Linked DNA regions of Undibacterium sp. 5I1. The protein of the gene in region 2 binds, or shares a complex with, the protein of the main gene of each other region. Links are inferred from orthologs where the notes say so. Each region holds a gene or a part of one and is shown on either strand. Other genes may lie near its edges. The genes, in order: tsaD and tsaB.

Evidence for each region.
Region 1: the proteins of tsaB (region 2) and tsaD are in contact, whole or in part, in a solved structure (PDB 4WQ4), measured with the Escherichia coli proteins. The link is inferred for Undibacterium sp. 5I1 from one-to-one orthologs.

The regions. Positions count from the first base shown.
Region 1 is NZ_JAVIWI010000001.1:2,711,428-2,723,873, reverse strand. What follows is about bases 5,735-8,580. They hold tsaD (tRNA (adenosine(37)-N6)-threonylcarbamoyltransferase complex transferase subunit TsaD), read right to left. Parts: upstream 7,755-8,580; coding sequence 6,714-7,754; downstream 5,735-6,713. Other genes in these bases: RGU72_RS11975 (ANTAR domain-containing response regulator), read left to right, coding at 7,901-8,560; RGU72_RS11985 (cache domain-containing protein), read left to right, coding at 6,191-6,655; plsY (glycerol-3-phosphate 1-O-acyltransferase PlsY), read left to right, coding at 5,735-6,006. In the rest of the region: RGU72_RS12020 (TRAP transporter substrate-binding protein), read left to right, coding at 1-766; RGU72_RS12015 (TRAP transporter small permease), read left to right, coding at 967-1,518; RGU72_RS12010 (TRAP transporter large permease subunit), read left to right, coding at 1,515-2,795; RGU72_RS12005 (methylated-DNA--[protein]-cysteine S-methyltransferase), read left to right, coding at 3,228-3,758; site-specific tyrosine recombinase XerD, read left to right, coding at 3,800-4,702; ybaK (Cys-tRNA(Pro) deacylase), read left to right, coding at 4,784-5,275; more of plsY, read left to right, coding at 5,401-5,734; RGU72_RS11970 (CmpA/NrtA family ABC transporter substrate-binding protein), read left to right, coding at 9,034-10,206; ntrB (nitrate ABC transporter permease), read left to right, coding at 10,215-11,162; RGU72_RS11960 (ABC transporter ATP-binding protein), read left to right, coding at 11,246-12,013; nitrite reductase large subunit NirB, read left to right, coding at 12,085-12,446.
Region 2 is NZ_JAVIWI010000001.1:1,007,314-1,019,844, forward strand. Bases 4,269-7,199 are described here. They hold tsaB (tRNA (adenosine(37)-N6)-threonylcarbamoyltransferase complex dimerization subunit type 1 TsaB), read left to right. Parts: upstream 4,269-5,332; coding sequence 5,333-6,067; downstream 6,068-7,199. Other genes in these bases: RGU72_RS04275 (thioredoxin family protein), read right to left, coding at 4,764-5,225; rimI (ribosomal protein S18-alanine N-acetyltransferase), read left to right, coding at 6,067-6,522; RGU72_RS04290 (uracil-DNA glycosylase), read left to right, coding at 6,762-7,199. In the rest of the region: RGU72_RS04250 (M48 family metallopeptidase), read left to right, coding at 1-898; RGU72_RS04260 (SGNH/GDSL hydrolase family protein), read right to left, coding at 1,336-2,433; RGU72_RS04265 (family 43 glycosylhydrolase), read right to left, coding at 2,617-4,143; more of RGU72_RS04290, read left to right, coding at 7,200-7,634; RGU72_RS04295 (DUF1853 family protein), read left to right, coding at 7,679-8,698; lysophospholipid transporter LplT, read right to left, coding at 8,761-10,041; DNA repair protein RadA, read left to right, coding at 10,372-11,757; hydroxysqualene dehydroxylase HpnE, read right to left, coding at 11,945-12,531. UniProt on the Escherichia coli protein: Required for the formation of a threonylcarbamoyl group on adenosine at position 37 (t(6)A37) in tRNAs that read codons beginning with adenine.

The DNA.
Region 1 (12,446 bases), 1.7 Mb from region 2 along the record:
GCAATTAGGCGCAGTACAAATGCTTGCACCGTCGCTGGCAAAATTCGGTCCATTGGGTGTAAAAGAATTTGAGGTGTTTGATCTGCCGTATATTTTTCCGTTTAAAGATGTATTGCATCAAGTGACCGAAGGCCCTATCGGTAAAAGCCTGTTACAGAAATTAGAACCAAAAGGGATCACTGGTCTGGCATTTTGGGATAACGGTTTTAAAATTATGTCAGCCAATAAGCCGCTGCATGCGCCGGCTGATTTCAAGGGTTTGAAGATGCGCATTCAGTCCTCTAAAGTATTAGATGCGCAGATGCGTGCTTTGGGTGCAAATCCACAAGTACTGGCGTTTTCTGAAGTTTATCAAGCCTTACAAACTGGCGTAGTCGATGGCACTGAAAATCCGCCATCCAATATGTACACCCAAAAAATGCATGAAGTACAAAAGCATGTAACCGTATCAAATCATGGTTATCTTGGGTATGCCGTGATCGTTAATAAAAAATTCTGGGATAGCTTGCCGGCAGATATCCGTACCGAGCTAGATTCTGCAATGAAAGGCGCGACTGCCTATGCAAACGCGATTGCCGATCAGGAAAACGGTCGTGCATTAGATGCGATTCGCAAAACGGGTAAGACCACAATTTATGAGCTGACACCGCAAGAAAAAGCAGAGTGGCGCAAAGCCTTACTGCCAGTGCAGACGGAGATGGAACCGAGGATTGGTAAAGAGTTAATTGCGTCGATTCGTAAATTGTCGACGGGCGAAGGCAAATAAATTGCCATTGAAATTACCAACTGAATTTTCTGAGATCGCCTTTGAGATCAGTTGGATATTTTGACTTTTATCATTCCCTTACCTTAGCTAGATAGAACCTGTTAGTCCGCCATTAAGGTATTTGTCTAGCGCATCTGTAATCCCTACTTTTTACAGACAGGTATTGCCCTTTTTCTTTACTCTCACTCCTCAGAGGGACTATGAAATTTTTAGATCACTTAGAAGAATGGCTAATTGCCTTTCTGATGGGCGCCGCTACGCTCATCACTTTTATCGCGGTCTTGCATCGTTATGCGTCCGGCTTCCCCATCCCGGTTGTGCAGGACGCATTGATTAAAATTAACCTTAGCTGGGCACAAGAGCTGACCATTTATATGTTTGTCTGGATGGCGAAATTTGGTGCTGCATATGGAGTCCGCACAGGTATTCACGTCGGCGTTGATGTCTTGATCAACAAAATGAATACGCCTTGGCGAAATAAGTTTGTCGTTCTTGGATTATTGTCTGGCGCTTTATTTACTGCGATTGTTGCTGTACTTGGTAGTAAATTTGTCTGGTCACTGGCGCACACCGATCAAACTTCATCCGATCTGGAGGTGCCGATGTGGATCGTCTATTTGGCGATTCCCTTAGGTTCTTCCCTCATGTCATTTCGTTTTTTACAAGTTGCATGGACTTTCGTGAAAACAGGTGAGTTGCCGAAGCATGATCATTCGCATGTTGAAGGTTTGGAAGAAGAGGTGAAAGCATGAACGCCGCCATTATTTTCGTCCTGTTGTTAGTGCTTATGTTGACTGGAATGCCGATCTCGATTTCTTTGGGCTTAACAGTATTGACCTTTTTGTTCACGATGACCACAGTTCCGATTGAGTCAGTCGCGCTGAAGCTTTTTACAGGAATCGAGAAGTTTGAAATTATGGCGATCCCGTTTTTTATTTTGGCGGGTAACTTCCTGACTCATGGAGGGGTAGCGCGGCGCATGATTAATTTTGCCGCCTCTATGGTCGGTCATTGGCATGGTGGCCTGGCATTGGCGGGTGTGATGGCTTGCGCTTTGTTTGCTGCGGTATCTGGATCTTCCCCCGCCACTGTGGTGGCGATCGGCTCCATTATTTTGCCTGCGATGGTCAAACAAGGTTATCCAAAAGGTTTTGGCGCTGGTGTCATCACAACCTCGGGCGCATTGGGTATTTTGATCCCGCCGTCGATTGTGATGGTGATGTACTCGGTATCTACCAATACTTCGGTCGGCCAATTATTTATGGCGGGAGTAATTCCGGGATTGTTACTGGCAATTTGTCTTGGATTGACGACTTGGTTTTTGGCGCGTAAGCATAATTATCCGCGTATGCCAAAAGCCAGCTGGAAAGAACGTTGGGGTTATTTCCGTAAAAGTGCATGGGGTTTGTTATTAATCGTGATCGTGATGGGCGGCATTTATACCGGGATGTTTACGCCGACCGAGGCGGCTGCCGTCTCAGCTATGTATACGTTTGTCGTAGCGGTCTTTGTGTACAAAGATATGAGTCTGGCCAAGGTGCCAAAAGTGTTGCTAGATTCTGCCGCTATGTCTGCCATGTTGTTGTACATCATCACTAACGCAGTACTGTTCTCATTTTTGATGACTAGTGAGAATATTCCGCAGGCGATGGCGGGATGGATCATGGACAAAGGTTTCGGCATGATCAGCTTCTTGTTGGTGGTCAATGTGCTGTTGCTGATGGCGGGTAATGTGATGGAGCCATCGTCGATTGTGCTGATCATGGCACCGATCTTATTCCCTGTTGCTACGAAATTAGGGATAGATCCAGTTCATTTTGGCATCATTATGGTGGTGAATATGGAGGTCGGTATGTGTCATCCACCGGTCGGGCTTAATCTTTATGTGGCATCTGGAATCACCAAAATGGGGATTACTGAGCTGACGATAGCGGTGATGCCTTGGTTGTTAACGATGATTGGTTTCTTATTGTTAATTACTTACGTGCCGCAAATTTCTACTTGGTTACCGCAGCTTGTGTACAAATAAATGTTGGATAAAACCGTATTGAGCATTGCTTAATACGGTTTTTAGAAAAATGAAGAGGAATAAATTTGTGATGTCCAGCATAATTTTATGCAATCTCAGTATTTATACTTATATGCAACAACGCCCCATTTTTGTGCAGCTTCTTTTTAAATTCGGTTTGAATGTGTGCAAATTAAGTGCTATATTCTTGGCAGATTAAAAGTTATCAAAAAAAATAAAGAGAACGAATTTACAAGGCGGTAGTGCAAAAAACGGTATCCATGCCGTACACACTGAGGAGACACGCGTTTTACTACAAGCTGAGTGCTAAAAGAGTGAGCTAGCGCTAAACAGCCCGAAACGCGAAAGATGTTTTAAAGGCGCATCCCTGATGCGCCTTTTTTCTTTGGCCTAATTGTTTTTCTTTTTGATTATTTTTTGCCTGGGATTACGATGCAAGACGACAGAGAAACCGGATTATTCTCCGCTATTGTGCATGCTCCGTTCGGCGCAATCGGCATTCGTACCGAGTCGCAGATGATCTGCGAACTGGTCTATCTCCCACCTCGCTTCGCAGAAAAATCGGCGACCGATAAGACCGCAGATAATGCCGCACAGGAAATTACCCGTTATTTTGCACAAGCCGATTTTAAATTTAATCTTCCCCTAAAACCTGTTGGTAGTCCGTTTCAGACTAAGGTCTGGCAAGCAATATCAAGCATTCCACGTGGTGAGATCAGAACTTATGGTCAGATTGCGAAACATATCCAATCAGCACCGCGCGCCGTTGGACAAGCTTGCGGTGCGAACTGGTATCCTTTGATTATTCCATGCCATCGGGTGACTGCCGCAGGTGGTTTGGGAGGCTTTGCACACCATGATGATGAGACAGGATTCCATCTGGGTGTAAAGCGCTGGTTGCTGGCACATGAGGGCGTGTCAGATACCTTTACCAAATCAACTCAGGAGACTTTGTGGAAGTGAGAACGGTAAAAGTTGAATCGGCCACTGAACCCCCGGTTGCTATCGTTTTGCCTGCACAAATACAAGAACAAATCGATCAGTTTTGCGACACTCTCTGGTTGGAAGATGGTCTCGCGAAAAATTCTTTAGAAGCCTATCGACGCGATCTGCGTTTTTTTGCCGAGTGGTTATACAGTAAGCATCAAAAGCATTTGTACCAGGCAGACGACAATCATATTTCAAGCTATGTCGCGCAGAAATACATGGTGTCGAAGGCGACTTCTGCCAACCGCCGAGTCACTGTTCTGAAACGTTTTTATCAACTTGCGTTTCGCCAAAATCTAGTCAGCACGAATCCCTGTACCCGTCTTAAATCGGCTAAACAAGCGACCCGTTTGCCACATACTTTAAGCGAGGCACAGGTAGTTGCTTTGTTGCAAGCGCCAGACGATAGCACCACCTATGGTTTGCGCGACCGGACGATGCTGGAAGTCTTATATGCCTGTGGTTTGCGCGTGACAGAGCTGGTGTCCTTACGATCTATCGAGGTGAGCTTAAATGACGGCGTATTGCGCATCACCGGCAAAGGCAATAAAACCAGATTAGTGCCATTTGGAGAAGTCGCCAGACTGTGGATAGAACGTTATCTCAGCGAAGCCAGAGCCCAAATCCTTAACGAGCAAGTAGACGATGCGTTGTTCGTCACCGCCCGCGGTGGCGCAATGACACGCCAGATGTTTTGGATACTGATCAAAAAATACGCAGCGCAAGCGGGCATACTGGCACCCTTATCCCCACACACTTTACGTCACGCATTCGCCACCCATCTGCTCAACCATGGCGCCGATTTGAGGGTTGTACAATTGCTGCTGGGGCATTCGGATATCTCAACTACCCAAATTTATACGCATGTAGCGAAAGAGCGTTTGAAGAAGCTGCATGCGTTGCATCATCCACGGGGATAAACTTAGTGGCAATATTGTTGAGCAATAGCATCATCCAGATATAATTTAATTCTGATTTTGGTATGACAGACAGAGACTATTTTGGCAAAAAAAGAACACGTATCCGAGACGCAGGCCACGCAGTTCCTGCGCAAACACAAGGCGGTTTTTTCTGAACACCCCTATGCCTATGAGGAGCATGGCGGTACCGCTGTATCTGCACGCGAATTGGGTGTTGATGAGCATGCGGTCGTCAAAACCTTGGTCATGCAAGACGACGCCGCTAAGCCTTTGATTGTGCTTATGCATGGCGACTGCAAGGTATCGACCAAAAATCTGGCGCGTCAGATCGGCTGCAAGTCAGTTGAACCCTGTAAGCCAGAGATTGCGCAAAAGCATTCAGGCTATCTGGTCGGAGGCACTTCTCCATTTGCTACAAAAAAGCAGATGCCTGTGTATGTAGAGCAGGGTATATTGACGCTGGAAAAAATTTATATCAACGGCGGCCGGCGCGGGTATCTGGTGGGAATTGCACCGCAGTTATTGGTGGAGTTGTTGCAGGCGATTTCTGTGCAATGCGCGTTAGAGGATTAAAGCTTGTATTAGCTATGTTAGGGGAGTATCAGTAAAAATACCCTATATTGTCCAGATAATTATTGGACGTTAAAATATACTGTATTGAGTATATTTAATTTAAATAGAACAAAAGAAAGAATTGCATGCCTACTTTGCTCGCGGTGATTGCCGCTTACCTTATCGGATCCGTGTCGTTTGCGGTGGTTGTCAGTCATGCGTTTGGGCTTGCTGATCCTCGTACTTATGGATCAAAAAATCCCGGTGCTACTAATGTGCTGCGCAGCGGTAATAAGGCCGCGGCAATTTTGACTTTATTGGGTGATGGATTTAAAGGTTGGTTAGCCGTTTGGTTGGCGATCAAACTGGGGCCGTCATTTGGATTGGATGATAACGCGGTTGCGCTGGTCGCAATTGCGGTTTTCATCGGACACCTTTGGCCGGTATTTTTTAAATTTGTCGGTGGCAAAGGTGTGGCAACAGCGTTGGGTGTGTTGCTGGCGCTGAATCCTTGGTTGGGTCTGGCGACTTTGGCGACCTGGGTAATTATCGCGTTTGCGTTCCGGTATTCGTCCCTTGCGGCTTTAATTGCCTCAGTGTTTGCACCGTTTTATTGTTTCTTGATGTTTGGCTTGAATATCAAACTTGCTGCTGTTGTAGTGATGAGCGCTTTATTGGTGTACCGTCACTATCAAAATATCCTGAATTTGATTAACGGTAAAGAAAGTCGCCTAGGTAGTAAAAAGACCTGATCCTATCTCGCCACAGAAAATTTCTTCAAAGCCTGATTGTTGATGTGTCATCTCCGTGCTGTGACGAAAAGTTTGCCTCGCCATTGCACTTGATATGTCTGATAATAAAAAAGCTAGGACATACTAACAATGCAGCCTAAGCCATTTGTAGTTTTTGCTTTTTCTTTCATTCAGGAGACATACTATGATTAAGAAATTTGCTTCGTCCACAATCACCTTAGTTGCAGCCTCTTTTTTTCTACTATTGAACTCAGCCTCTGCTGCGGAGCATGGTACTGCAACAGAAGCAAAAGCGATGGTGCAAAAGGTGATTGCAGCGATGAAAAAAACCAGCGTTGACGCCACCGTTGCAGAAATCAATAAGCGTGATGGGCAGTATTCAGACAAAGATCTCTATGTCGTCGTCTACGATATGGCGGGAAAAAATTTGGCGCACTTGAATCCTAAAATGGTCGGGAAAGACATGATAGAACTCAAGGACGAAGATGGAAAATCCTTCATTAAGGACAGGATTGAGATCGCTAAGAAAAAGGGCAGCGGATGGCAAGACTACCGATTCTTGAATCCTATTAGTAAACAAATAGAATCTAAGTCGATGTATGTCGAAAAATACGAAAACGTCATCATCGGTTGTGGTATCTACAAATAACCATTTTTGAGTAAGGCTATGCTTTATACATTCGGCAGATTGAGTGCAACCAGCTGAATTAAGCCGCAGCCAGCCCATGCAAAGGCCATCGAGGCCGTACATTAAAACTATAGTCCCGCTGCGCCAGAGCGGGATTTTTTTTGAGCCTCATGGCACCCGCAAAAGCGATCATCGCGCCGTTGTCGGTACAGAATTCCAGCTCTGGATAAAAAACCTGAAAGCGTTTTTTCTGTGCGGCGGCATTGAGTGCGCTGCGTAGCTGTGAGTTAGCACCGACGCCGCCGGCAATCACCAGCCGTTTCATCCCATGCTCTTTCATCGCAGTGACGCATTTTGCTACCAGTACATCCACCAAAGCATCCACAAAACCACGTGCAATATTGGCTTTGTCTTGATCACCAAGCAATCCATTGACCGAGTTAGGGTGATTTTTGACGACGGTCAGTACGGCTGTCTTCAAGCCGGAAAAACTGAAGTTTAAATCTTTGGAGTGCAACATCGGACGTGGGAATTTATACGCCAATGGATCGCCAGATTCGGCTAAACGCGAAATCGCAGGGCCGCCTGGATAAGTTAAACCAAGCAGCTTGGCAGATTTGTCGAAAGCTTCGCCGGCGGCATCGTCCAGCGTTTCTCCCAATAACTGATACTGGCCTACACCATCTACCCGCATCAATTGCGTATGACCACCGGATACCAGCAAAGCAATAAATGGAAATTCCGGCGGCTTACTCGCCAATAGAGGCGACAGCAGGTGTCCTTCAAGGTGATGTATACCTAAGACTGGCTTATCCAAGGCTAGGCCAAGTCCGCAAGCAACCGATGCGCCTACTAATAAAGCACCTGCCAGACCAGGGCCTTGGGTATAGGCAATCGCGTCAATCTGGTCACGTGACAACCCGGCATCACTCAGCACCTCTTCTAACAAAGGAATGGCGCGACGAATATGATCACGCGATGCCAGCTCTGGCACCACACCGCCGTATTCTTGATGCATCGCAATTTGTGAGTGCAAGGCATGCGACAATAAACCGTGCTCGGTGTCATACAAAGCGAGACCGGTTTCGTCACAAGAAGATTCAATGCCAAGAACGATCATAGATTTTTTTCTGGTAATTTGTAACAGAGTGGAGCGATTCTTGCATGTCTGTTCCCAACAAGTGTGTTCAACAGAACATGCCAATTTCGCGCAAGACCAGAATTATAGCGACTACTAGCAATACTACCAGCAAGCATTGGGATCAGATGACCAACCGTAAGCCTACAGATTCTGGTGCAACCCCACCCAGCCTCAAGATTGTGGTGGTGAACACGGTCGTCTTGCATGAGGATGAGCAAGACCCGCAGGTACAGGCGCAGTTGGCGCGCTCACGAGCCTTGCGCATTGGCTTACTGCAAGCTGGCTATAACATCATTGCCTCTATTCCAGGCGATTTCTACATGATAGATCGCATCGCGCAGTTACAGCCCGACATGATCATTATTGATGCAGAATCCGACTCACGCGATGTGCTGGAACACATGGTGCTGGCGACCCGCGACGCGCCCAGACCCATCGTCTTGTTCACCGAGGACGGCAATCAATCCAATATGGCTGCCGCGATGGAAGCGGGCGTTTCTGCCTATGTCGTCGCTGGCTTGCATGCCGAACGTATTAAGCCAGTGCTGGATGTTGCGATGGCGCGCTTCAATGCGGATCAAAAGTTGCGTTCCGAGCTGTCGGATACCAAGGCGAAGCTGGCAGAGCGCAAAACCATCGAACGCGCCAAAGGTTTGTTGATGGAGCGCTACCATTTGTCAGAGAACGATGCGTATCAAAAACTGCGCAAGCAAGCGATGGAAAAAAACCTGAAACTGGTCGATCTGGCGCAGCGTATGTTGGATGTCGCCGATCTTCTGGGCTGATTTTGATGCGTACAAAAATAGTGCGCCGCACAAATTAAGTGCCGCATTTACGTGCAGTCAGCGAATTTAAATCAATTTTTATTGGTAAAAGAATATTTTAAACGCTTTAAATGTAGAAAAATCCTGAAAAAAACCATGGCACGGCATTTGCATTAGGAATAGCAAGCGCCAACGATGGCGCAATTGCGAATCAGGCTAACGGCGGTCGGTTCGTATCAGACAAAGGTGTCTTTCCATGCAACTCTTTTGAGTTTGCTGGTCAGGCGCCTTTTTTTTGTCCCGATTTTTTATGCTGGAGCACAATTATGTCGAATCACAAAACACCGAAGCAGGTACGAAAGCAGGCAATCAAGCAAGCAAGTAGCGACGCAATAACTCATTCCGACAATAATGAAGGCGGTCACGATGATCAGGCAATCAATCTCAAGCGTCGTAGCGTTGTGCAAAGTGCCAGCTTACTTGCAGGAGCTAGCATGATGGGTTTATCGACAGGCGGTGTGTGGGCAGCAGGTTCCGACAAGCCGGAAAAAGAAGAAGTCCGTATTGGCTTCATCCCACTTACTGATTGCGCTTCGGTGGTCATGGCATCGGTGCTGGGCTTTGATAAAAAATACGGCATCAAAATCATACCGAGCAAAGAATCCTCCTGGGCTAGCGTACGTGACAAATTAGTCAATGGCGAACTCGATGCGGCACATTGTTTGTATGGCTTGATTTATGGCGTGCAAATGGGTGTCAGTGGTACCAAAAAAGACATGAATGTCCTCATGACCTTAAACAATAATGGTCAGGCAATCACCCTGTCCAAAAAGCTGGCAGATAAAGGCGCAGTTGATGGCCCCGGCCTCGCCAAGCTAATGCAAATGGATAAACGCGAATACACCTTCGCGCAGACTTTCCCGACCGGTACGCATGCGATGTGGTTGTATTACTGGCTAGCGACCTATGGCATCAATCCGATGAAGGATGCCAAAGTCATCACCGTACCGCCGCCGCAAATGGTTGCCAATATGCGTGTCGGCAATATGGATGGCTATTGCGTTGGCGAGCCATGGAACCATCGCGCAATTGCGGATGGCATTGGCATCACTGCTGCGACCACACAAGACATCTGGAAAGATCATCCAGAAAAAGTGTTGGGCACCACTGCTGAGTTTGTGCAAAAAAATCCGAATACTGCCAGAGCGATGACCGCCGCTATTCTAGAAGCTGGTCGCTGGATCGACGCCTCACTGACCAACAAAAATAAGATGGCAGAAACGATCGCAGATAAGTCTTATGTCAACACCTCAGTCGATGTGATCAATCAGCGTATTTTAGGTCGCTATCAAAATGGTTTGGGCAAAACCTGGGACGATCCTAACTACATGAAATTTTTTAATGATGGCGTGGTCAATTTCCCTTATCTGTCCGATGGCATGTGGTTCCTGACGCAGCATAAACGCTGGGGTTTGCTGAAGACCGATCCTGATTATCTGGCGGTTGCCAAAGCAGTGAATCGTATCGATATTTATAAAGATGCGGCGGCGATGGCAAAAGTCAGTGTGCCAAAAGAGGCGATGCGTAGTAGCAAGCTGATCGACGGCACTGTATGGGATGGGAAAAATCCAGCAGCCTATGCCGCAGCGTTCAAGATTAAAGCATAGGAGTCGTCATGAGCACACTGGTCCAGGGCGTTAATGGTGTTGTGAGCGATACGACAAACGTAGAGCAAGTATCCACCGCAAAGTTTGCTGATGAAGTAAAAGAGGTTACCGCCATGCCGAGCATAGAAAATACAGGGAGCAAAGAAAAACCTGAAAAGAAGGCCTCAAAACAACGCTCCATGCGGCCATTTTTTCTCAGTGTTTTGCCACCATTACTTGGTATTGGTTTTTTAGTGCTGGTATGGGAAATCATCGCATTTAAAACGACCTCCTTCCCATCCCCATGGGTCACTTTGCAAGAGGCTATCCATCTTTTTTCAGACCCGTTTTATCGCAACGGACCAAACGATCAAGGCATAGGTTGGAATATTTATGCGTCCCTCAAACGCGTCGCTCTAGGCTTTGGTCTGGCGGCCGTCGTCGGCATACCGTTGGGTTTTATGATCGGCCGATTCCGGTTTTTATCGGGCATGTTTAATCCTATCATCAGCTTGTTAAAACCGGTCTCACCTTTGGCATGGTTGCCTATCGGTTTGCTGGTATTTAAGTCGGCTGACCCTGCTGCAATCTGGTCTATTTTTATCTGCTCCATCTGGCCGATGATTATCAACACGGCGATTGGTGTACAGCGAGTACCACAAGATTATATGAACGTAGCGCGGGTACTTAACTTATCTGAATGGAAGATTATCACCAAGATTTTATTCCCCTCGGTATTGCCCTATATGTTGACAGGTGTGCGTCTTGCGATTGGTACTGCCTGGCTCGTCATTGTTGCAGCAGAGATGTTGACTGGCGGCGTCGGTATCGGATTCTGGGTCTGGGATGAATGGAATAATCTCAACGTTCCCCACATCATCATTGCGATTGTTGTGATTGGTTTAGTCGGTTTGGTTTTGGAACAAATTTTAGTCGCTATTGCTCGTGCTTTCACTTATGAAGAGGTATCGTCATGACCGCATCCGAACTCCTCACGATAGAAGAACAATCTAAAGACCCTGCGGGCGATCAAAAATATATTGAAGTTAATCAAGTCGAGATGATGTTCAATACCAAAAAAGGTAGTTTCCATGCGCTGCGTGACATTAATCTCAAAGTCCGCAAAGGCGAATTTATTACCCTGATTGGTCACTCTGGTTGCGGTAAATCCACTTTGCTCAATTTGATTGCTGGTTTAACTGTCGCCACATCCGGTACTTTGCTTTGTGCACACAGAGAAATTTCTGGGCCTTCACCAGAGCGTGGGGTGGTATTTCAAAACCATTCTTTGCTCCCTTGGTTGACCTGCTATGAAAATATTTATCTGGCAGTCGAGCGGGTTTTTGGCGCAGCCGAAAATAAAACCAAACTACAAAAACGCACCATGCAAGCACTGGCACTGGTTGGTTTAACCCATGCAGAAAAAAAGCGTCCGAATGAAATCTCCGGCGGGATGAAGCAACGCGTCGGTATCGCCCGCGCCCTCGCCATCGAGCCCAAAGTTTTACTGATGGATGAGCCTTTCGGCGCACTCGATGCACTCACCCGCGCCCACTTACAAGACGAACTGTTGAAGATTGTCGCCAAAACCCAATCCACGGTCGTGATGGTGACGCATGATGTGGACGAGGCAGTCTTGCTGTCTGATCGTATCGTGATGATGACCAACGGTCCGGCAGCGACCATTGGTGAAATTCTCAGTGTGAAATTAGACCGGCCACGCGAACGGGTAGAGCTATCGCAAAATCCGCAGTACGCCGAATATCGCAGTGCCGTGTTGGAGTTTTTGTATCACAGGCAATCGCATCCATCAAAAGATGCAGCTTAAAACTAATACAAAACTGACATAGAGACAGATGTTCTGTGTCCGCTGGCAGACAGTGATTTGAGGAGTAATGAATGAAAAAGCTTAAGTTGGTGATGGTAGGCAACGGTATGGCCGGCGTCCGCACCCTAGAAGAATTACTGAAGATCGCACCTGATCTGTATGACATTACCGTATTCGGCGCAGAGCCGTATGCCAATTACAACCGGATATTATTGTCCCCCGTTCTGGCAGGTGAACAGACGATACAAGACATCATGCTCAATGATGTGGACTGGTACGAGCAAAACAATATCACTCTGCATCTGGGTAAAAAGATCGTCAAGATTGATCGGGTAAAACGTCTGGTGATTGCCGAGGATGGTACTCAGACCGAATACGATCGCTTATTACTGGCAACTGGCTCCACGCCATTTATGTTGCCAGTGCCGGGCAA
Region 2 (12,531 bases):
TGTATCAGAACGCACCTCCAATAAGGTGCGTAAAGTTACTTTCCCTGACGGTGCTTACCTCGAAGTAAGCGACCCAGAAATGCTGGCAGCCTTAGCTAATTTATTGTCAGCCACCGGGCATAGTGACAGCCTGATCGTACGCATGCAACAAAGCTGGCGTGCGACCTTGATTGCTGTTGTCAGTACGGTGGTGTTGATTAGCTTGCTGTATGTTTATGCCTTGCCTGCAGCTGCAAAAATAGTCGCTTTTGCTCTGCCAGAAAAAGTAGAACGGGCTTTAGGTGATGGCGCACTGACATTTTTAGATGAGCATTTTTTTAGCCCGACTAAGCTTTCTGTGGAAAGACAAAATGAGCTGAGTACACGCTTTGCTCGCCTGCGACCAGTCGAAGACGATAGTCCAGCTTATCGACTATTATTTCGCAAAAGTAAAATTGGTCCCAACGCACTGGCCTTGCCTTCGGGCGAAATTATTTTGACCGATGAGCTAGTTAATTTATCTCATAACGATGATGCAATCATGGGCGTACTAGCGCATGAACTGGGGCATTTGCACGAACGTCACTTAAGCCGTCGGGTGATACAAAGCTCGGCCGTTGCCGCCGTTGCCGTCGCCTTGTTCGGCGATGTTTCTACCGCTGTTGCCAGCTTGCCGCCTTTGCTATTAGATTTAAAATATTCCCGCGATGCCGAGCGCGAAGCGGATGCTTATGCCTTGGCGATGTTGGAAAAAAATGGTATCAGCTCCAATGCGCTAGCAGATTTATTTGCCGATTTAGAAAAAAATCATAGTGCAAGTAATCCTTACTTATCCAGCCATCCAAGTAGCGCAGAGAGGATTATGTTTTTGCGTAAAGGCGATCAAGATGGAAGCAGGCTAAACAAAGCAGCGCAATAAATCATTGAATAATTAGCATAGTATTTTATTCATTTGGAAATGTAGTAAGTCCTGCTTTAAATTAGTTTTTGATACTTAATTTTGGTGATGTTGGCCATTATTAATGCAATGTAGAGGATTTTTGCCACCGCTTAGCTTTGTATTTTTCAATTGCTATGCTATGCTGTCGATCTTCGCGGCTGTAGCTCAGCTGGATAGAGTACTTGGCTACGAACCAAGGGGTCGTGGGTTCGATTCCTGCCAGCCGCACCAGATTCAAGGGACTAGATGCAAATCTAGTCCCTTTTTTCTTTTGTCCTAAGGATTTTGTGACTCATTTGTTCACTCAATGCTTGAATACCGTATTGCCTGGGCCTGTCCATATCAGTTCCGCGATTTATCCATTTAAGGCATGCAAGCAATTTAAATCCCAACACGTTTAAACTAAAAAGCCGAGCTCACCATTTCATTTTTTGTTTGATCAAAGTGCTTAGCAAAGCGGCATTAGTTTGATGTTGCTTTACTCGTGGATGCGCGTCATAACCGGTGTATGGGAAGAAAATAGTGTCTATTTTTTCCTTGTTATTTTCGTTCTTAATTCGCGTCACTGCCGCAGTAATATAGCCTGGCCACTTCGATCCGTCCTTGGCCGCATCCATGCTGCCTAAGGCGCACACAATATACGCGTCACGATATTTGCTACGAATAGTTTTTACAAAGTCGACATAGGCCTGAATGCGCTGCTCATCCGAAGGTTCAGGGTTTAAGCGATGCTCTATCTCAATTAACCAACGATCATTCTGGAATAAATTGATCACCACCACATCAGGCGTCCAGCTTGAAAAATCCCATTTAGTATCGTTGCGTCCATACGCGTTTAACTGATCGTAGAACTGCGGCATGACAAATGGAAACCAACTCACCATCACGCCTATACCGCTTTGCGACGTGACATGGACTTCTGCATTGAGATTGCGCGCCGTGATTGCGCTATACGCCATAAAGTTATTTTTATCTTTCGCCAGATTATCTGGGGCACCATCGGGGGATTCATTGCCCATTCCACTGGTGATCGAGTCGCCAAAAAATTCAATCTTCCGTTTTAGTCTGACGGGTGGCGGTAACAATCCGGCACCATCCGCTAATATAAATTCTTTGATTGCAGTCGCGCCATCCTCACCCTCAGTGCGTTTTGTCAGCAAAAAGCTGTGTTTTCCTGGCGCCAGATTGTCAGCAATTAGATAGGTTTTTTCACCTGTTTCTGCTTTTAATATCATCGGGTGGTTTAAGTCGTGATCGATGAAGACATTGAAGTAATTTCCTCCAAATTGATCGACCAAAGTGACTGATAAATATTGGCCGGTAAAGTTTCCAGCAACGCTGGAACCTGGCCAAGACAGGCTTGGTGCATAGACATTGCTGAAATCAATCCGCCCCGTGTATTGTAAATTTTTATCGCTACTGGATACTTTGGTAGTCGCATGAACCGGCGATAAGATCGCCAGGAATACGATCGTTACTATAAGATTTTTGGTCAAGCAAAATAAATTCATCATGTCATTGTCAATTCAATTTACATCATCAGGATTGCAGCGATATGCATTATGCATCGCTCCGTCAGCAACGTCATATGAACGCGATATATTTGCTCACTGATGCTAAGTGATCATCCGGGATGCTTTATCCAGAATGATCATTGCGCATTAAGCGAGTAAGTTCAAATCCTTATCGTACAGCGCTCAGTTTTTTATCAGACTGAAGTCATCAGCGATCACCCAATTATTCGCGCTGGCAACCGTATAGAGTCCCAAGTCGATCTTTCCGTTGCTAACGACGATGTTCGGTATTGTCACTTGCTGCCAGTTTGAAATCGCTGTGTTGAATCCCACGTTCAGCTCTGATCCGCCAAAATTCTTGACATAGATCTGAGCGATACTTTGTCCACCGCTGCTCATGACCCAGGCTTTCAGAGTATAGGTTCCATTCGGCAGGCCAGTCAGACTCTGATAGCGGCTGGCGCTATAAGCTGTCGTGTAGCTTAGCTTCATCGACCAGCGTCCAGTATGTCCACCGAGTACATTCGAGTTCGGATTTGCGCCGCCTGTCAGATTAGTCCAGGTCGACCAGCCAGCCAGATCGTTCTGCGCGACCCTGTCGGCTTCAAAGCTGGGGTTGAGAATATAGTTATTGCCCGCACCCACTGTCCAGACGCCAGTTGCCGCATCCAGATTAAACTGGCTGACGGAGTTGAGCGTCGGTGTCGTCCCGCTAAACGATATTGGCATCCATTGATTGTAGCCTAGCCCGTTACCAGCGAAGTCGCTCCAACGATCACCTGCAAATAGGATTGTCGTACCGGATCTACCATTAACTGGAATAAAGAAACCGGTTTGAGTCACATGCGAGAAGTCGGCATCTGTTCCACCCATCACAGCCTCTGCTGTGTACGGCCCCAGTATTGAATTGGCCTTGAGATAATACGTGTGCGAAGCGTTCCATCCATGTAAGTCTGACGAGCAGAAATAATAGGTACCGTTGTATTTGAACATGGCATTGCCTTCGCGCCCTCCAGTGGTACTGGTCGAGATTAGCGAAGCTGGCTCTATATTGAGCGAATCAGAGGCACGCAAAGCGGCTACATAAGCGTTAGCGCGTCCACCCGCGTTACTGAAAATCAGATAGGACAAACCAGTATCGTCAGTAAATACGGTCTGATCACCTGTACCGGTTGAGCCAACATTGGTGATCTGTGTCTGCACATGATGATAGATGAAGGACCCGGCAGGTGAGTCGCTGGTTGCAAACAAGATTGCATTACCGGTTGCCGTGCTGTAGTACTGGGTAATCAACACATATTTTTTGGTATTACTGTTATAAACGACGCCCATACGGCCGATCCAGTTGGACGGATCGAGCACGCTGCCCGCCGCACCGGCACTCATCATATTGCCTTCGAATTTCCAGGTCGCCAGATCGGTCGAAGAATAAGCGGTAATCGCATTGAAGCTGATATCAGAGTTCTTGGCGACAGGGTTGGCAGCATAAGTCACCGCGCCGTTGTACTTGACCCCATACCAGTAATAAATGTCTCCTACTTTAAGAATGCCACCGCCTTGAGAATAGATGGGATTTTTGCTTGTATCCTTCCAAAATACGTCGTTCTGTATGGTCTTCGGCGCGGCCTGCGCGGGTGATACAACTGCACATACCAACGCAACACTGACGATCGCCATGCAACGACCGATGAAGCTCAGATAGTCATTCATTTTTTGTCTCCTCTGTGAACCACGGATGAGCACCGTCTTATTCTATGTAAGACGTGAAATGCAAATCCGTAGTTGAATCTGCAATACCCGCAGAGTCCATAAGCTTCGGCACATATCGCCACACGATTATGCGAAGCAATAAGGATTTTTCACAAATCCCATATTCATATAGCAAAAGAGATTTTTTATATACGTGTGGAATTACTTAGCAGATTGTGACTGGTGATATTCGGTGCGGTCACATTAAAACGATATAGAGCACAGAGAAAAATTTACTTTGCGCTCAGAAAAGGAAAGGTTTTCTTACTTTTTCTACGTGTTTTATAAAACGATGCTTAAGGATTTAAGGCAGTTTTTAAGCTCGTCGTTCCTCTATGTGAATGACGAATTTATCATCAAACAGGAGTTATTCATGAGCAATAACATCGAAGGAAAAGTTGTCGTCATTACCAGCGCAAGCAGTGGTTTTGGCGAAGCGACTGCTTTGCATCTTAGTGAACTGGGAGCAAAGCTCGTACTCGGCGCGTGACGCGTAGACCGCATCAATGCCCTGGCAGATCAACTCGCAGGCAAGGGTGGCAAAGCCATCGCACTGGAATCAATGCTGCGCAAGTCCAGCCTCAGGCATCATTAACAATCAATTGGCGCAAGCTCCAGCCACTTGGTATGCCTTGATGTGCGGTGGATTTTGTGGCGGCTGTGTCGTTCCGGGTAGTATTCATTGCGATCTTGCCAGCCTCTTGCTGAGTACCTGTATGAGACGCCATGATTGACTTTAACAAGCGATGCAATTGCATTGTGTCTGGCAGCATGGTGCCAAAAAAATGCACTGTGTCTTGATGTTGTATCAAGATGGTAGGGAAGTTTTCAATATCGATTTCGTCCACTAAGTGCGCCTGATCTTCTATGTCTATCCAGGCGAAACAGACATCGGGATGCTGTTCGGCCAATTGATCGAATGCGATCCGATAGGCTGTGCAGGTGTCGCACCAGGCTGCGCATAAGCAGGCTACTAGCCATTGTTTGCTCGTTAATTGGCGTTTGATGAGTGCCAAGTCTTCAGTGTTCGTTGCTAAGTTCATGCCTGACATTTTAACCGAACTGATGTTATTCCGGCTTGGCGCGCTTGATTTAAGCGGATTCAAACATCAGAGTTTGGGATTGCCTTCGCGCCCTGTAAAATACGGGTATGACAACACTTCTTGCTATTGAAACTTCGACAGAACTTGCTTCTGCTGCTTTGCTAATCGGCGATACTCTGATCATTCGTGAACTGACGGGGGTACAGACCCATTCCCAAGGTATTTTGCCTGCCATACAAGCCTTATTGCTGGAGGCAGGTTTGTCGCTAAAACAATGTGATGCGATTGCTTTTGGTTGTGGTCCCGGGGCTTTTACCGGTGTACGAACTGCATGCGGGATTGTGCAAGGCTTGGCTTTTGGTGCCAACTTGCCGATATTGCCCGTCGTGAGTTTGCAGGCAATGGCAGAATCCGCGCGCCAGCAACATGTCTTATCAAATGATGTCGTTGATTATGTTGCGGTACTTGATGCCCGCATGGGCGAGGTGTATTGGGCGCAATATCGCTATCTAAACAGCGTATGGCAGGTGACGGTAGCGCCGACTTTATCAAAAGTGGAGGAGGTCAGGGCTGTCGTTGATAGCGACTTATCAGATAGTAGCTCGCTGGTATTTGCGCTTGGGCAAGGCGTTGTGCTGCCTGAAAATGTCAGCATTGCTGAATCGTTTTCGGCACATCTGCAGATAGCTTGCATGCCGCATGCAAGGCAAATAGCGCAACTCGCTTTACCCGATTATCTTGCGGGGCGTGGTCTGGATGCATCGCAAGCGCAGCCGCTGTACTTGCGTAACAAAATCGCATTGACTACCGCAGAGCGCATGCAATTGAAAGCGGCGAGCTAATGCAGGGCAACTTGATTTTTAGCCGGCTTGGTTTTGAGGATATCGATGATGTCTTAGCGATAGAAAATCAGGTCTACTCACATCCCTGGTCGCGCGGCAATTTTTTAGATTCTTTGTATAGCGCTTATCATTTGACCGGTTTGCGTGATCCGTCGCAAAAACTGATCGGCTATTTTTTATTAATGCCTGTCGTCGATGAGATGCATTTGCTGAATCTTGCCGTAAGTGCCGAGCATCAGGGTTTGGGTTATGCTCGTTTGATGTTGGACAATATGGTAGCAATGGCACGGGAGAAGCAGTGTCTGGCGATTTTGCTAGAAGTGCGGATCAGTAATCAGCGCGCGATTGAGGTGTATCAGCGGTATGGCTTTAAAGAAATCGGGCGTCGCAAAGCCTACTATCCCGCCCACGACAATCTGCGTGAAGATGCGATTGTGATGCGAATAGAGTTGTAAATCTCGTTATTTTAAATTGTAGTGAATTATTATACTGGTGACGAGTATGGTTAAGTTGTCCATGGATTCATTGGTTAATAAGGCATTTTTAGTAAAAATAATGGGGAGTATATTTAATTTGGGGGAAGGATTTCGTAATATCCCAAACGCCCCTGCTATTTTTATCATAAATTAGACTCGTTTCAACTTTATTCAATCTTATCTAATTTGCTATCAACTAAGCCGTCAACTAAGCCATCATGAACACCCCAGAACATAACAATCCAAAGCAACACGATGCAATGCTGGCAGAGCTGGGTATCGGACCTGTCTGGAAATTGCGTGAAGCTAACGTCGATGCTGATGCCCATTCTGGCATTGACGCTGCGCAGGCAGGTGCCATCATATCCCCGGAAATCATTGCCCGCGCTGGTCGCGAGTCTGATCTATCGTCTGAGCAATCCCCAGATCAAGCACACCGGTCATTAACAGCAATCTCAGTCAACCCATCAACGCCTACTGCCGAACTGGATTGGGTCGCATTAGAAGCCAGAGTCTCTAACTGCCGCGCCTGTCATTTGTGCGAAGGTCGCGCCAAGACGGTGTTCGGTGTCGGTGATCAACATGCGAAGTGGTTGTTTGTTGGTGAAGGGCCAGGCTATAACGAGAATTTACAAGGGCTACCTTTTGTCGGACCCGCCGGGCAGCTACTAGACAACATCCTGCGCGCTTTGGGTATGCAACGTGGCACTAATACTTATATCGCCAATATCGTCAAGTGTCGTCCGACCGATGCCCAGGGCAAGGACCGAGCGCCCGCACCCGAAGAAGTCGCTGCCTGCTTGCCGTATTTAAAGCGTCAAATTGCATTGATACAGCCAGAAATTATTATTGCGCTGGGTAAGACGGCAGCGATTTCATTGCTGGATTTAAATCCTGAAACTCCCGTCGGAAAGTTGCGCGGCTCGATTCATCATTATCAGGATTTACCTTTGGTCGTGACTTACCATCCAGCGTATTTACTACGCAAGCCAACTGAGAAAAGTAAAACCTGGGAAGACCTTTGTCTGGCGCTACAGGCAATCGCACAGACCACTGCGGTGGCATCGTCGACTATGTTGGCATCGACCTGAAGCTATCAATTTTTGGAACTGAGTTTTTTTGAAACTGAGCTTGGATGCAAACCTACCAGAAACAGTTTCATCAACAATGGCAGCATCTGCAAGACCCGCATGTGCGCGCGCTGGTATGGATGCTGACCTCGCCCAACTTGCTTGCGAGCGATACCGCTGAATACGCAACACCAGATTCAACCGATCCAACAGGTTCAATCAGCGCATCCCGCTGGCATGGACAGATTGCCCACATTGCGCTGCCTGATCCACAACAATTATTAAGCTGGATTAACCAGCTTGATCAATATCCCCAGGTTTTGCATGACGCCTTGGCGGTACACAAGCATCGCAGGCTAGGACATTATGCTGAAAACTTACTGGCGTTTTTTCTGAATCATCAAAGTTTGTCAGGGCTACAAAATTTACTCTTTGCCCAAAATCTGCAAGTACAAGGTGCAAAGCAAGTGACATTGGGTGAGTTTGATTTTTTATTAAATGACGCCCGGGGATTCGTCCACTGGGAACTGGCCACCAAGATGTATTTGTTCGTCGGTGATCTGGATCAGACCCGTAGCAAGTTTGCACTAGACGACTATATTGGCCCCAATCAGCTTGATACCTTTGCCAAAAAAGCGGACAAACTTTTTAATCAACAATTGCTGTTATCTCACCACGCTGCTGCGCAAGCTTTATTGCAGCGAGCCGTGATCAGTACTCAGGCATTGATCAAGGGCTGGTTATTCTATCGTCAGCCGATGATTGCCTCTGCTAATGCGCCGCCAGAGATCGCGCCTGAACACTGCTGTGGTTATTGGTGGACGCTGCAAGATATGGCGGCTATGGCGATAGAGCATGGCGTGGTTTTGGAGCGTATGTCATGGCTGGCACCAGCGCAAACCAAGCCGGAGCAGGTGCTGAATCAGGCAATGTTATTGGATGAAATACAGCGCCGTTTTCAATTGCAAAACATGCCGGTGATGTTGGCAATCATGCGTGAAAACGGCGATCTGATGCAGGAAACGCATCGCGGCATGGTGGTACCGGAGCAGTGGCTAGATCTTGCGCAGGACAGATATCAGTGATCACATTGAAGTGATTAGCGTTACTTGTGCTTGACAAGACCTGTCTTAAAAAATGGGATTTTTTAAGGCGTTGGCTGACAAGGGTGCTTATGCTCACCAATCAAAGCAACTGAATCAAACTCCAGTTGGTTCAACTGATGTTTGCGCATCACTAAATACATCGTGCTGGCCATAAACAGACCAAACAGGATGATCACAAAATAAATACTGACGTTGAGAGAAATCAGCAGGGCATACAGTCCCAGCATAGTCAGTACTGAGAGGTTCTCATTAAAGTTTTGTACCGCGATGGAATGTCCTGCGCTCATCAACACATGTCCGCGATGCTGCAATAAAGCATTCATCGGAACCACAAAGTAACCGGCCAGTGCGCCAATTACGATGAGCAATGGATAAGCCACCCACACATTGGTGACTAAAGTCATGCTCATTACCGTCAAGCCCATCGCAATACCTAATGGCATTACCGTCAATGATTTTTTTAACGGAACAAATCGCGCTGCTGCTACTGCGCCTAATGCAATCCCGACTGCGACTACGCCTTGTAATGCTGCTGCTTTGTCTAATGGCATTTTCAACGCACTTTGCGCCCATTTCAAAACGATAAATTGCAGAGTCGCACCGGCACCCCAAAATAAAGTCGTGATGGCTAGAGAAATTTGGCCTAATTTATCTTTCCATAAATTGACGAAGCAGTTAGCAAAATCTTCTACCAATTTTGCTGGGTTGCGTTCTTGATGTACGTAACAGACGCCGGTATCAGGTATCCGTAAATTGAATAAAGCGGCCAGAGCATAGCAGGCGGTAATCACACAAATCGCCGCTTGCGTCGCTGTAGAAATATTAAAATCGATGAAGGGGAAATCTAAGTTCAGTAACATTGCCGCATTGTGCGGGTTGACTAGCGCACCACCTAATACCGTGCCAAGAATGATGGAGGACACGGTTAAGCCTTCAATCCAGCCATTGGCGGCAACTAATTTCTCTGGGGGTAATAATTCGGTCAAGATGCCGTATTTAGCTGGGGAGTAGGCCGCGGCGCCAAACCCGACCACCGCATAAGCCAGTAGAGGATGAACTCGGCAATACATTAAGCCGCAACCAAACACTTTGATCAGGTTGGTAAAGAACATGACTTTGCCTTTGGGAAGCGAATCTGCAAAAGCGCCGACAAAAGGTGCCAACAGCACATACGACAAGACAAAGAAGAGTTTGAGGAAGGGAGGCATCCATTCGGGTGACTCCATGGACACCAACAAAGCGATGGCTGCAATTAATAAAGCGTTATCTGCGAGCGACGAAAAAAACTGCGCCGCCATGATCGTATAAAAACCGCGTTTCATTCTTTTTATATGCCTGTTACGTAATGTCACCGACTCGCTTTATACCATGAAAAACCAAGAATATTTGTGATTTACATGGGGCAAGTTTTACAATACTGGTTAAACTATCAGTAGTTTTGTCAATATACCAAACTAGCTTTGCTAAGTTTAGTTTGCGATTGATTGGCAATTTATTGGCAAGCGGATTTATTGTTGCGACGCACCAAATTTAGATTGTATTGTCGCTGTAGTTAGAGCTTATTTTTTAAAGCGTATTTTTTAAAGTTTATTTTTGAAGCTAATTGTTAAAGTCGACATCCACGTTTTTTGATGAATTTATTTGTTTAGACCATGGCCAAACCAAAAACCAATTACACCTGTACCGAATGCGGTGGCATCGTCAATAAATGGGCAGGGCAATGCCCGTCCTGCCAGCAATGGAATACCTTGGTAGAAACCATTATCGAAACCAGCGTCAATCGCTATTCTGCCAAACCACAAAGTCTGGCGCAGACTGCGCCTGTACTGAATCTGTCTGAAATCGATGCAGAAGAAATTCCACGTTTTGGTACCGGTATTGATGAATTTGACAGGGTGCTGGGCGGTGGTCTGGTTGCCGGCGGAGTAGTGCTAATCGGTGGTGATCCGGGGATTGGTAAATCGACCTTGCTGTTACAGGCGCTGGCCAATTTATCTAAGGTCAAAAAAGTGCTATATGTCAGCGGTGAGGAGTCCGGCTCCCAGATTGCCTTGCGTGCCAAACGTCTGGCGGTTGATGCCAGTGATTTAAAGTTACAGGCAGAGATTCAGCTGGAGAAAATCCTCAACACGCTGGCAGACCACAAACCGCAGGTGGTGGTGATTGACTCCATTCAAACCATGTATTCGGATGCTTTAAGCTCCGCACCCGGATCGGTAGCGCAAGTCAGAGAGTGCGCAGCGCAACTGACGCGGATTGCCAAGACCATGGATATCACGATGATTCTGGTCGGCCATGTCACCAAAGAGGGCGCACTGGCGGGACCGCGCGTGCTGGAGCATATTGTGGACACCGTGCTGTATTTTGAAGGCGATACCCATTCCAGTTTCCGTCTGGTGCGCGCGATCAAAAACCGTTTCGGTGCGGTCAATGAGCTGGGCGTTTTTGCCATGACTGAACGTGGCTTGAAAGGTGTTTCCAACCCGTCCGCTCTGTTTTTGTCGCAGCACGACACGCAGGTTGCGGGTTCTTGCGTGATGGTGACGCAAGAAGGTACCCGTCCTTTGCTCGTTGAGATACAGGCCTTGGTCGACAGTTCTCACGCGCCCAATGCCAAACGTTTGTCAGTCGGCCTGGAGCAAAACCGGTTGGCAATGTTGCTGGCCGTCTTGCACCGGCACGCAGGTGTTGCGGTGTTTGATCAGGATGTCTTTATCAATGCGGTTGGAGGCGTCAAAATTACCGAACCTGCCGCCGATCTGGCGGTGTTGCTGGCAGTCAATTCCTCGATGCGCAACAAGCCATTGCCGCGAGGTTTAGTCGTGTTTGGTGAAGTCGGCTTAGCGGGTGAAATTCGTCCGGCACCGCGCGGACAAGAGCGTCTGCGCGAGGCCGCCAAGCTTGGATTCTCGATTGCGATGATCCCCAAATCCAATGCGCCCAAGCAGCCGATTGAAGGTTTGACCTTAATACCCGTCGACAGGATAGAAGAGGCATTGAATAAAATACGGGATGTCGATAGTTATGTAAAAGACTAGTGTAAAAGATCATGGAATATCGATCATTCTCATAACCAGTGCGCCATGCTTGGCATGTCTGTGAGAATATCGATTTCCATATACTCCCCCAATTTTTTATGAAATATGCCTTATCGTCCAAGGATTCTATGGACAACTTAAATATACTTGTTGGGAGTATATTTTATAGTGCTGTCTGTATATCGGCTTAAGACTTCGCTTGCAAACACAACTTTGCCGCCGCAACGCCACTGCGTACCGCGGCCTCCAGCGTCGCCGGATAATCGCCCTTGGTGTAATCGCCAGCGATAAAACAGTTGCTCAGACCAAGATTATTATCCGGTCTGTCTAATGCGGGTGTGCAAGAAAACGTGGCGCGTTTTTCTGAAATAATTTGATGCCATAGTGGGTTTGCCAGCTGCGGCAGTTGGAATACCTGTGCCAGTTGTTGAGCAATAGCGGTCGCTAAGGCCGAATTGCCCAGGGCAATCGCCTGTTCAGACGCGCTGACAACCACCGCTAATAAACCGGCTTGCGAGGGATGTAACTGGCCTCGATCAAAAACAAACTGTCCCCAGTGCTGGCGCTCTGGTTGATCCCGCAGCGCGAAAAAAGTCCGTGAAAGTTGCAGCTTGGTGTCGTATTGAAGATAACAAGTGGTGATAGCCTCATAGCCAAAACCGGAAAGCTGGCGGGTAGTTTCTTCCCTCAGATTGCCCCCCAAAAGACGCGTCGCTTGCTCAGGATTTGTCGCTACGATCAGCGCATCAAACTCTTGCTGATGGCTAGTATCCG